Salipiger abyssi: one gene and its partner. The protein of the gene in region 2 interacts with the protein of the main gene of each other region in a pairwise test. Links are inferred from orthologs where the notes say so. Each region holds a gene or a part of one and is shown on either strand. Other genes may lie near its edges.

Region 1 (2,747 bases), 3.2 Mb from region 2 along the record:
GTCATCGAGGAAAATGCGATCACCGGCGGCGATCCCGAAACCGGTACGTTCGACGGAACCTACGCCAATACGGTCAACGACATCTTTGGCGGTGCCGGGAGCGACACGTTCCAGGCAACTGTCAATGAGGGCATGTTGAGCGAAAGCGAGATACCAGATTATTTTATCGACAATGTTCTTCAGGAGGATGGCACGCTGCTGCTCGACGTCACGCGGATCGCCGATTTCGAGCCGGGTGTCGATATGCTCCTGATCGACGGCGATCCGCTGGATGACGGCTTTACGCTTTCCAATGCGCGAATCGAATATACTGCCGATGCCGAGGGCAATGCCGGCTCGGAGGTGATCCTGCGTTACGAAAGCGAAACGGACTCCGCCCGCGATGTGGTGATCACTCTGGACGGGGCCACGGTAACCTGGGACGATATCGCCTTCAGCGGCGACCAGATCCCGGAGCTGGCGCCAATCGCCGCATAACGGCACAGCAAGCGGCGCCGCTTCCGCTCACCGGCCGGCGCCCTTCCGGCAAATCCGGCAGTTTTTAGCGCACCCCACCGGGCGCCATCACGCGTGCAGCGCTGCCCCGGCACCAGGGGCGCGGTCGGTGACGTGTTTGATTTCCAGATTGAATGTCAGAGGGAAAGTGGTGGGCGACCTTGGAATCGAACCAAGCGTGCGTCTCCGCGAGGGAGTTACAGTCCCCTGCCACACCTTGCGGCCTGTCGCCCACTTTCCCGCCGGTGACCCGGCGTGGTGGGCTGATTACAGTCGACCAAAACCATCGTCAACAGGAAAATCCCTTGCGATGCGGACAGCAGAGAGGCAAGGGAACGGCACCGCAGGAAAAGGGGCGTGTCATGGCGAAAAAACCGAAATGGGTGGTGGAAAAGGAGCAGGCGAAAAAGGCCCGCTCCGCGGAAACCGTCTGGCTCTTCGGTCTGCACGCGGTGCGCGACGCGCTGGTGAATCCGCGCCGCGAGAAGCTGCGCCTGATCGTGACGCCCAACGCGCAGATAAAACTCGCCGACGCCATCGAAGCGGCAGGCATCGCCCCCGAGATCCACGACCCGCGCAAGTTCCAGGCGCCGCTCGATCCGCAATCGGTGCATCAGGGGGCGGCATTGGAGGTCAAACCGCTCGACTGGGGGCGACTCGCCGATGTGGCGCTCGGCGACGGCACCCGCCCGCCCCGGCTGGTGCTGCTCGACCGGGTGACCGATCCGCATAACGTCGGCGCCATCCTGCGCTCCGCGGAGGTGTTCGGCGCGCAGGCGGTGATCGGCACGTTGCACCATTCGGCGCCCGAAACCGGGGCGCTGGCCAAGACCGCAAGCGGCGCGCTCGAACGCCAGCCCTATCTGCGCGAACGCAACCTCGCCGATACGATCCACGCGCTTCAGGAGATGGGCTATCTGGTGCTCGGGCTCGACGGCGAGGCCGAAGGCACCATCGAAGAGGCGCTCGACGGGCTGCGCGACCGCGCCGTGGCGCTGGTGCTGGGGGCCGAAGGTCCGGGTCTTCGGGAAAAGACGAAAGACACCGTGGACCGGCTGGTGCGCATCGACTTCGCCGGGGGGTTCGGCTCGCTCAATGTCTCGAACGCGGCGGCGGTCGCGCTCTATGCAGCGCGCCCGTAAATCAGCGCTCTATGCAGCGCGCCCGTAACCTCGCCTGATCTTCCCGACCGGCGCTTGCAGCCTGCCCCGCGCCGGCCCATATCGGATCCCATGCCGACCACCAAGATCGCCACCTGTTCCTATTGCGGCACCCGCGCCGCGCTGATCCTCGATGCCGGGCGGCACGAGCTGGTCTGCGCCTCCTGTGGCGCGCCGCTGCACGAGCTGAAACAGCTCCGCCCCGAGCGGGTCGAACGCGACGCCCCGCGCCACCGCCCTTCGGCCTTTCGCGAAAACCCGAAAAAGCGCCACAAGGCGCCGCGGAAGGCCAAGACAAAAAAGAAGAAATCCTTCGGCAGGAAAGCCGCCAAGGGGCTTTTTGACCTGCTCGACGACATCTTCGACTGACCCCGGCCCTTCATCTTTCTCCAAATACTCCAAAAGCCGTGGTCACCGCCACGCGCAAAGCGGCCCGACTCAAAACCGCCCTAGCCATTTCCGCCGGTTTCTCTTATCTGGCAGGAACGATACAGGAGGCGCGAGATGGCCGATTACGAAACCCCGGGGCCCGTCGAGACGGACTGGACGGATGCGATTTCCTCGGTCGAGGAGATCATCGAGGATGCCCGCAACGGGCGCATGTTCATCCTGGTCGATCATGAAGACCGCGAGAACGAGGGCGATCTGGTGATCCCCGCGCAATGGGCGACCCCCGACGCAATCAATTTCATGGCCACTCACGGGCGCGGGCTGATCTGCCTCTCGATGACGGCGGAGCGCTGCGACCAGCTCGGCCTCCAGCTCATGTCCACCAACAATTCCTCGCGCCACGAGACCGCCTTCACCATCTCGATCGAGGCGCGCGAGGGGGTCACCACCGGCATCTCCGCCGCCGACCGCGCCAAGACCGTGGCCGTGGCCATCGACGCCGCCAAGGGCGCGCAGGATATCGCGACCCCCGGCCATGTCTTTCCGCTGCGCGCCAAATCCGGCGGCGTGCTGGTGCGCGCCGGCCATACCGAGGCGGCGGTCGACGTCTCGCGCCTCGCCGGGCTCAACCCCGCGGGCGTGATCTGCGAGATCATGAACGAGGACGGCACCATGTCGCGCCTGCCCGAGCTGGTCGCCTTC
Region 2 (7,889 bases):
GCGCCGGTAACCAGAACCGGCCCCCGGCCGGGGGTGAGCCCGTGATCTTCCAGCGCCATCACCGCCAGCATGGCGGTGAACCCCGCCGTGCCCACCGCCATCGCCTGCCTCGTGTCGAGCCCCTCGGGCAGCGGCACCAGCCAGTCGGCCCGGACCCGCGCCTTCTGGGCGTAGCCGCCCCAATGAGCCTCGCCCACACGCCAGCCGGTCAGCACCACCTTGTCGCCCGGCGCATAGCGCGGATCCTGCGAGCTTTCGACGGTGCCGGCAAAGTCGATCCCCGGCACATGCGGATAGTTCCGCACCAGCCCGCCGCCCGGCCCGATACAGAGCCCGTCCTTGTAGTTCAGCGTCGAATACTCGACCGCGACCGTCACCTCGCCCTCGGGCAGATCCTCCAGCCCGATCTCCGTTACCGAAGCCGAGGTCTTGCCGCTCTCGGCATCCTTTTCCACCATCAGCGCCTTGAACATCCGATCCTCCTCTCGCCACGGGACATGCCCGCATGGCTTTCATCTTTCTCCAAATACCTCCGGGGGAAGGCACGCATGTGCCGAGGGGGCAGCGCCCCCAAACCCCGCCGGAGGGCCGTCGCTCAGAGCCAGGGGCCCTCTTCCGGCATGAAGGCCAGATCGCTGGTCCAGCCCGTGCCGCCCGCCGCCGTCACCATGGCATGCACCTGGCCGCGGTGATGGGTCTGGTGATTGAACATATGCGCCACGCAGAGCCCCAGCGGCTTGACCTGCTCGCGCCCGGTGGCGCCGGAATACCAGCGCAGATCGCCCTTGAGATCGAGCGCCCCCAGTTCCTCCGCCCACAGGATCAGGCGCGAATCCACGCGGAACCGCTCGGCGCTCCAGACCGACAGGGTCGGCGTCATCTCGGTGCTTTGAGGAATCCCGCCCTCCGGCGCCGGCCATCCGGCAAAGCGGCTCATCCAGATCCGGTCGCCCCAGAGCAGATGGTTCACCGTGGCGAAGATCGTGCCGAAAAATGCCCCGCGCTCGGCGCGCAGCTCGGCCTCGGGCAAGGCTTCGAGCGCGTCCTTCATCTGACGGTTCTGCCAGGCGTTGTAGCGCGCCAGGCTCAGCGCAAGATCAGGGCTCAGCATCGTTTCCGGCTCCGGTGGTTCGGCGGCACCGCGCCGCGCGGCGCAGGACATCCAATTCCCTGTCACTGAAACGGAAACCCCATCGCTCTGCAAGCGTCCCGGCCCCGGGCACATCTCGGCGGAGCACGCGCGCCGCTTTGTGCGCCAGCCCCCGGTCCGCCGCGCGGGCGCGCCTGTCACGCGCTCCCGGCCCGCAGCCGCCGCGCGACGCGGCGCAGCAGGGCGTTGACGATCACCTTATGCGCAAAGCCGACCGGCAGCATATAGGCCCGTCCGAAGAGATTATGCGTCACCACCGACGAGGTGACCGTCAGGCGCGCGCCGCTCGTGGTGATCGTGGTCATCACGTCGAGATGCCGGTCGCGCTCGGTCAGTACCAACGCCTCATCAGAGACATGTTCGACCAGAAAGAAATCCAGCCGGTCCCCCACCTGCACGGTCTGCGCCTGCCGGCCGGAAAACCCGCCGATCCGCTTCACGCCGAACCGCGCGGAGATCGCATCGCGCAGCGCAAAGGCCGTCCGCATCACCGGCAGTGGCTCCGCGACCATAAGGTTCCACGCCTCGAGCGCGGTGAGCGGATGCGGCAGCGCCAGCACACGCGTGTCATGATAGTCGAGCTCCTCGGGCGGCCGCAGCAGATGGGTGTCCCCGTGCAGGATCATGGTCTTTCCTTCCCTCGCCACAGCGCGCGCAAGGCCCGCGCCAGACGCTAGCCGGGGCCGCCCGGCGGCGACATGCGACACACTGCCCGACGTAGCGGCATCGGCGCGGGATTACGCATTATTGGGTATTCACAGCCGATCACGGCTCCGTTAGCGTCCGAACACTGGCAGGCCCCGGCCCGCCACGCGCCCTTGGGAGGGGGTGCTCATCAGGGAGGAGACCACAATGAAAACGACCCTCGCGGCGGCCCTTGCCGCCTCGTTCGCCATGTCGGGCGCCGCCTCGGCACAGGAGCTGTTCGAAATGACCAGCGGCTATGCGAACAACCTGCCGATCCTTGGCACCGCATCCGTCAATTTCGTCGAAAAGATCAACTCGATCTCCACCGAGGTGGAATTCGAGCATTTCAACCCCGGCGAACTGGTGCCGGCGCTGGAGATGCTGGATGCCACCTCGAACGGGTCCGTCGATGCGGCCTATTCGACCTCCGGCTACTGGCAGGGCAAGATGAACGCCGCCGGCCTCTTCGCCGCCGTGCCCTTCGGCCCCGAGCCGGGCGAGATGCTGGCCTGGATGCTCTACGATGACGGCATGAAGTACTTCCAGCAGATGTACGACGACAACGGCTACAACGTGAAGGTCATCCTCTGCGGCATGTACGCGCCCGAGACCTCCGGCTGGTTCAAGAAAGAGATCAACTCGATGGACGATCTCAAGGGGCTCAACATGCGCTTTTTCGGGCTCGGCGCCGAGGTCATGGCAAAGCTGGGCGTCTCGACCTCGCTGCTGGCGGGGGGCGACATCTTCCCGGCGTTGGAGCGCGGCGCCATCGACGCGACCGAATTCTCGATGCCGCTGGTCGATGCCAATCTCGGCTTCTACAACATCGCGAAATACAACTACTTCCCCGGCTGGCACCAGCCCTCGACCATGTTCGAGCTGCTGATCAACAAGGACCGCTGGGAGGATCTCGACGAGGTCGCGCAGAACCAGATCGAGATCGCCTGCATGGCCAACCTCGCCGACAACTTCGCCGAGGGCGAGGCCAAGAACTTCCCGGCGATGAAGGAAAACGTCGAGGAACACGGCGTGCAGATCAAGAACTGGAACGAAGAGCAGCTTCAGCAGTTCGAGCGTGCCTGGCTGGAGGTGGCCGACGAGCTGGCGGCGGAGGATGAGTTCTTTGCCGAGGTCTGGGCCGACCTTCAGGAATTCCGCGAGGGCTACAAGCTCTGGGGCAACAATATCTACCTGCCGCGCCCCTATCTCTCGGTCGCCGGGCAGTAAGCCGCAGCGATTCTGACACCGGCCGGGGCGGCGCATCCGCCCCGGTTTCTTGACTTGCGCGAGGGAGGCAGGCGCGATGGCCGAGCAACACGAGGTCGTGGCCGCGATCTCCGATCCGGGAGAGATCGGGCGGAACGAGCAGAATCGCGGCGACCGGGCCGTCATCCAGATCTCCAATCTGGCCGCCTGGCTGTTTCCGGTCCTGATGGTGGCGATCTGCGCGCAGGTGGTGTTGCGCCAGGCCGGGCACAATCAGGCCTGGCTCGACGATCTGCAATGGTGGCTCTACGGCGCCGCCGTGCTGATGGGGATCGGTTACGCGGTCACCACCAACAGCCATGTGCGGGTGGATATCTTCTACGACAATTTCGCGCAGCGAAAACGCATCGCCACCGATATCTTTGCGCTGGTCTGGCTGTTTTTGCCCTTCATCATCCTGTGCTGGGACGTGACGCTCGATTACGCGCTGACCTCGATCCGCGCCGATGAGGGGTCGGACAGCCCCAACGGCCTGCACAATCTCTGGATACTCAAGAGCTTCATGAATGTGAGCTTCGTCTTCATCGCCGTGGCGGTCTGGTCGGTCTATCTGCGGCTGCTGTCGAAACTCACCCGCCCCGCGCTCTGGAAGCAGATGCTTTTCGCTTTCCCTTCCGTGGCTTACGCGATCAACCTCGCGTTCTACTACAGCCTCTTCGGTATCCTTTACGCCACCCGCGACCCGGAGATGAGCGCCCGCGATGTCAGCCGCCTGCCGGTCTTTGGCGCGCTCGAATTCGGCCAGCAGGAGATGCGCTGGACGGTGCTTGTCGCACTGCTCCTGACCGTCGCCGCGATCCTCATCGCGCGGCTTTTCGCCCGCAGGGAGGCCTGAGATGGAGTGGCTCACGATCAACGAGATCGCCGTCGCGGCGATGTTCGCAACCTTCATCTGGCTGCTCTTTCGCGGCGTTCCGGTGGCCTTTGCGCTGGTCGGCGTCAGCCTGATCTTTGTGCTGGTGGCCGAGATCGCGCTCGACCCCTATCGCAATGTCTTCAAGGGCATCATCGAGTTCGACCGCACCGGCATCGACTACCGCAAGTTGCAGGCGCTCTCGGGCCGGATCTTTGGCAACACGATCAAGAACCCGGTGCTCGTGGCGCTGCCGATGTTCATCTATATGGGGCTGATGCTGGATCAGTCCGGCGTGGCGCAGCGCATGATGCATGCGATGCAAAAGCTCTTTGGCAGCCTGCGCGGCGGGCTGTCGCTGACCGTCATGCTGATCGGCATCATCCTCGCCGCCTCCACCGGTGTCATCGGCGCCTCGGTCACGCTGCTCGGCGTCATGGCCCTGCCCGCGATGATGGCGCAGAACTATTCCAAGCCCATCGCCACCGGCACCATCGCCAGCGCCGGCACGCTGGGCATTCTCATCCCGCCCTCGATCATGCTGGTGATCATGTCGGATCAGCTGGCGATCTCGCTGGGCGATCTTTTCATGGGAGCGCTGTTTCCCGGGCTGATCCTGGGGGCGCTCTATATCGTCTTTATCGTGATCTACGGGATCATCTCGCCCGACGCGATGCCGGCGCCGGAACGCACCGAACGTGTCGGCTGGGCGGAGGTCCGCGAGGTGCTGGTGGCGGTGGTGCCGCCGATGTTCCTCATCCTGCTGGTGCTCGGCTCGATCTTTGTCGGGCTCGCGACACCGACCGAGGCCTCGGGGCTGGGCGCCATGGGTGCGACGCTGCTGGCGGTCTTTGCCCGCAAGCTGAACTGGAAGGTGTTCCGCGAGGTGGCACGGTCGACGCTGAACACCTCCGGCTACATCGTCGGGATCTTTCTGGCGGCGAATTTCTTCGCCTATGTGCTGCGGCGCTATGGCGGCGACGAGATCGTGCAGACACTGGTGCTCTCGGCCTTCGACAACCCCTATCTGACGGTGACCTTCATCCTGCTCATCGTGTTCTGTCTGGGCTTCCTGCTCGACTGGATCGAGATCACCATCATCATCATGCCGCTGATGCTGCCGATCATTCAGGGGCTGGAGCTGGCGGTGCCGGGCTTCGATCAGGTGCGCGACCCGCAGGTGGTGTGGTTCGCCATTCTGGTGGCGGTGACCTTGCAGACCTCGTTCCTGACACCGCCGGTGGGGTTCGCGCTGTTCTACCTCAAGGGCGTCTGCCCGCCGGGCGTGTCGCTGGCACATATCTATCGCGGGATCATCCCCTTTGTGCTGTTGCAGCTTCTGGGACTGTTCATCGTCTTCGAATTCCCGGCGCTGACAACCTGGCTGCCATCGGTGGCCTATGGGGACTGAGTGACTCGCGTGTGTGGCACCGGTGCGGTGGGCAGATTGCCCACCCTACGAACGGTGCCCGAGCGCGGAACAAGCCCGAAGGGCGCCGCGCCATCGCCGGCCCGTTCGGGCGGGCTGGCGATTTTGTGACGTTAGCGCCGCCTGTTGAGGTCATTCGGATTTGGCCAGGATAAATCGAGAGGGTCAAAGCGCGGCTCGCAAACCCACGGGCCGGCGATAGCGCGGCGCGTTCACACCCCGTAGGGTGGGCAATCTGCCCACCGCACCCGTCGCTCACCCAGCCAACCCTCGCAGCACCCCCGGCAGCGCCTCGGGCAGATCCTCGGCGATGAGCCCCGGCCCGAAGGCCAGCGCCGCCTCCACATGCAGCCAGGCGCCGGAACAAGCCGCCTGGAACGGCGACAGCCCGCGCGCCATCAGCCCGGCGATGAGCCCGGCGAGCACGTCGCCCGCCCCTGCCGTGGCCAGCCAGGGCGCCGACCGCGCCCCCACCGCCGCATGCACCGAGACGCGCCCGTCCGGCGCCGCGATCACCGTGTCGGGCCCCTTGAGCAGCACCGTACAGCCCGCCTGCCGCGCCGCCTCGCGCGCCGCATCGACGCGGGAAAATGCCGGGCCGCTCTCGGGCCGCGCGGCGAGCTGCTCCGCCAGATCCGGAAAGAGCCGCGCGAACTCGCCGCCATGCGGGGTCAGAACGCAGCCCTCGTGCAGCATGTCGAACAGCTCGTCGGGATCTCCGGCAAAGGCCGAGAGCGCATCGGCGTCGAGCAGCACCGCGCGGCCCGCCTCCAGCGCCACCGGCACCAGATCGCGCGCCCGGTCCTGCCCCAGCCCCGGCCCGAGGCAGAGCGCGTTGAGCCGCGCATCCCCAAGCAGCGCGGCGAGATCCTCGGCCTCCTCCACCCGGCGCAGCATCAGCGCGGTGATCTGTGCCGCCACCTCCATCTGCGCCGCCCCCGGCGCGCCCAGCGTCACCAGCCCGGCCCCCACCCGCAGCGCCGCGCGCGCCGCCAGTCGCGCCGCCCCGGTGCGCCCGAAGCCGCCGCTCAGCACCAGCGCGTGGCCGTGGCTGTATTTGTGCCCGCCGCCCGCCTTGCCCAGCCCGTCGGGCGGCCCGACCAGAGTGGCGCGCTGCTCGCGCGCGGCGCGCGGCCGGCGCAGTGTTTCCAGTCCGATCGGCGCGACCACGACCTTGCCGCACAGCGCCGGCCCCTCGGCCAGCACATGACCCAGCTTTCGGGCGTGAAAAGTGACCGTCAGATCGGCGCGGATCTCTTCGAGCTCCTGCGGCGGCCGGGCGCTGCGCAGACGCCGTCCCGAATCCGCGCAGAGCCCGCTCGGCAGATCGACCGCGACCACCCGCACCGCCGGATACGCCCCCCGGCGCTGATCCCGCGGCAGCCGCCATTCCGAGATCTGCGTAGCCCACCCCACGGCGTTGAACGCCTCTACGGGGCGCGTCAGACCGGTGCCGAACAGCGCGTCGATCAAAACCGTCTGCTCGCGACACAGTTCGGGATCGAGCCAGAACGCCTCCGGGCCGTCGTCCTCGTATCTTTGAACCGTCCCGATCTCGCGCCAGCGCTCGTAATTCGTCCGCGCATCGGGCGGCAGACGCCCGGGATCGCCGTAAAGATAGACCTCGACCTCCCAGCCGCGCTCTGCCAGAAGTCGCGCGATCACAAAGCCGTCGCCGCCGTTATTGCCCGGCCCGCAGAGCACCAGCGCGCGCTGCGCTGCGGCTTCAAGCTCCGGCCATTCCTGCATAATCGCCGCCACGACCCCGGCGCCGGCGCGCTCCATCAGCTCCAGCCCGCTGACCTCTCCCGAGGCCATCGCCGCCGTCTCGATTGCCCGCATCTGCGCCGCCGTCAGAAGCTCTGCCATGCCCGTTTCCCCGTGTTTTCATTTTGCCCGCCGAAATGGCGGATTGCACAAAATTTATGCGGGATGTAGGAATCCCCCTATGCACCCCCTGCCCCGGTAGCCTATCCGATTGTGGGCGCCGAACAGAAGTGATCTGGCAGGGTCCGACACGGGATTACGAGGAGACAGGGACCATGAAAAAGGTCGAGGCGATCATCAAGCCGTTCAAGCTCGACGAAGTGAAAGAAGCACTTCAGGATGCGGGCATCCAGGGTCTTTCGGTCCTCGAAGTGAAGGGCTTCGGCCGCCAGAAGGGCCATACCGAGCTCTATCGCGGCGCCGAATACGTGGTCGACTTCCTGCCCAAGGTGAAGATCGAGGTGGTTCTGGACGACGATCAGGTCGACGCCGCCATCGAAGCCATCATCTCGGCCGCCAAGACCGACAAGATCGGCGACGGCAAGATCTTCGTCAGCCCCGTGGAACAGGCCATCCGGATCCGCACCGGCGAATCCGGCTCGGACGCGCTCTGAGCGGCCGCACCCAACCAACCGGACCCAAAAAAGTATCACGTCACAGAAAGGGAAGAAGGGAATGAGCATTAAGGACGTTCTCGAATTGATGAAGAACGAGGAGGTCGCCTATGTCGACATCCG

Evidence for each region.
Region 1: the proteins of Ga0080574_RS20745 (region 2) and rlmB interact in binary tests that used the Escherichia coli proteins (3 or more experiments, as listed by UniProt). The link is inferred for Salipiger abyssi from one-to-one orthologs.

Annotation. Positions count from the first base shown.
Region 1 is NZ_CP015093.1:288,763-291,509, forward strand. It holds rlmB (23S rRNA (guanosine(2251)-2'-O)-methyltransferase RlmB), read left to right. Parts: upstream 1-857; coding sequence 858-1,637; downstream 1,638-2,747. Other genes in the region: Ga0080574_RS05005 (calcium-binding protein), read left to right, coding at 1-477; Ga0080574_RS05015 (hypothetical protein), read left to right, coding at 1,728-2,024; ribB (3,4-dihydroxy-2-butanone-4-phosphate synthase), read left to right, coding at 2,160-2,747. UniProt on the Escherichia coli protein: Specifically methylates the ribose of guanosine 2251 in 23S rRNA.
Region 2 is NZ_CP015093.1:3,527,779-3,535,667, reverse strand. Bases 4,948-7,889 are described here. They hold Ga0080574_RS20745 (NAD(P)H-hydrate dehydratase), read right to left. Parts: upstream 7,255-7,889; coding sequence 5,641-7,254; downstream 4,948-5,640. Other genes in these bases: glnA (type I glutamate--ammonia ligase), read left to right, coding at 7,828-7,889; Ga0080574_RS20740 (P-II family nitrogen regulator), read left to right, coding at 7,428-7,766; Ga0080574_RS20750 (TRAP transporter large permease), read left to right, coding at 4,948-5,367. Also shown: acuI (acryloyl-CoA reductase), read right to left, coding at 1-473; Ga0080574_RS20770 (DinB family protein), read right to left, coding at 596-1,111; Ga0080574_RS20765 (DUF2867 domain-containing protein), read right to left, coding at 1,288-1,776; Ga0080574_RS20760 (TRAP transporter substrate-binding protein), read left to right, coding at 2,003-3,064; Ga0080574_RS20755 (TRAP transporter small permease subunit), read left to right, coding at 3,141-3,938; more of Ga0080574_RS20750, read left to right, coding at 3,940-4,947. UniProt on the Escherichia coli protein: Bifunctional enzyme that catalyzes the epimerization of the S- and R-forms of NAD(P)HX and the dehydration of the S-form of NAD(P)HX at the expense of ADP, which is converted to AMP.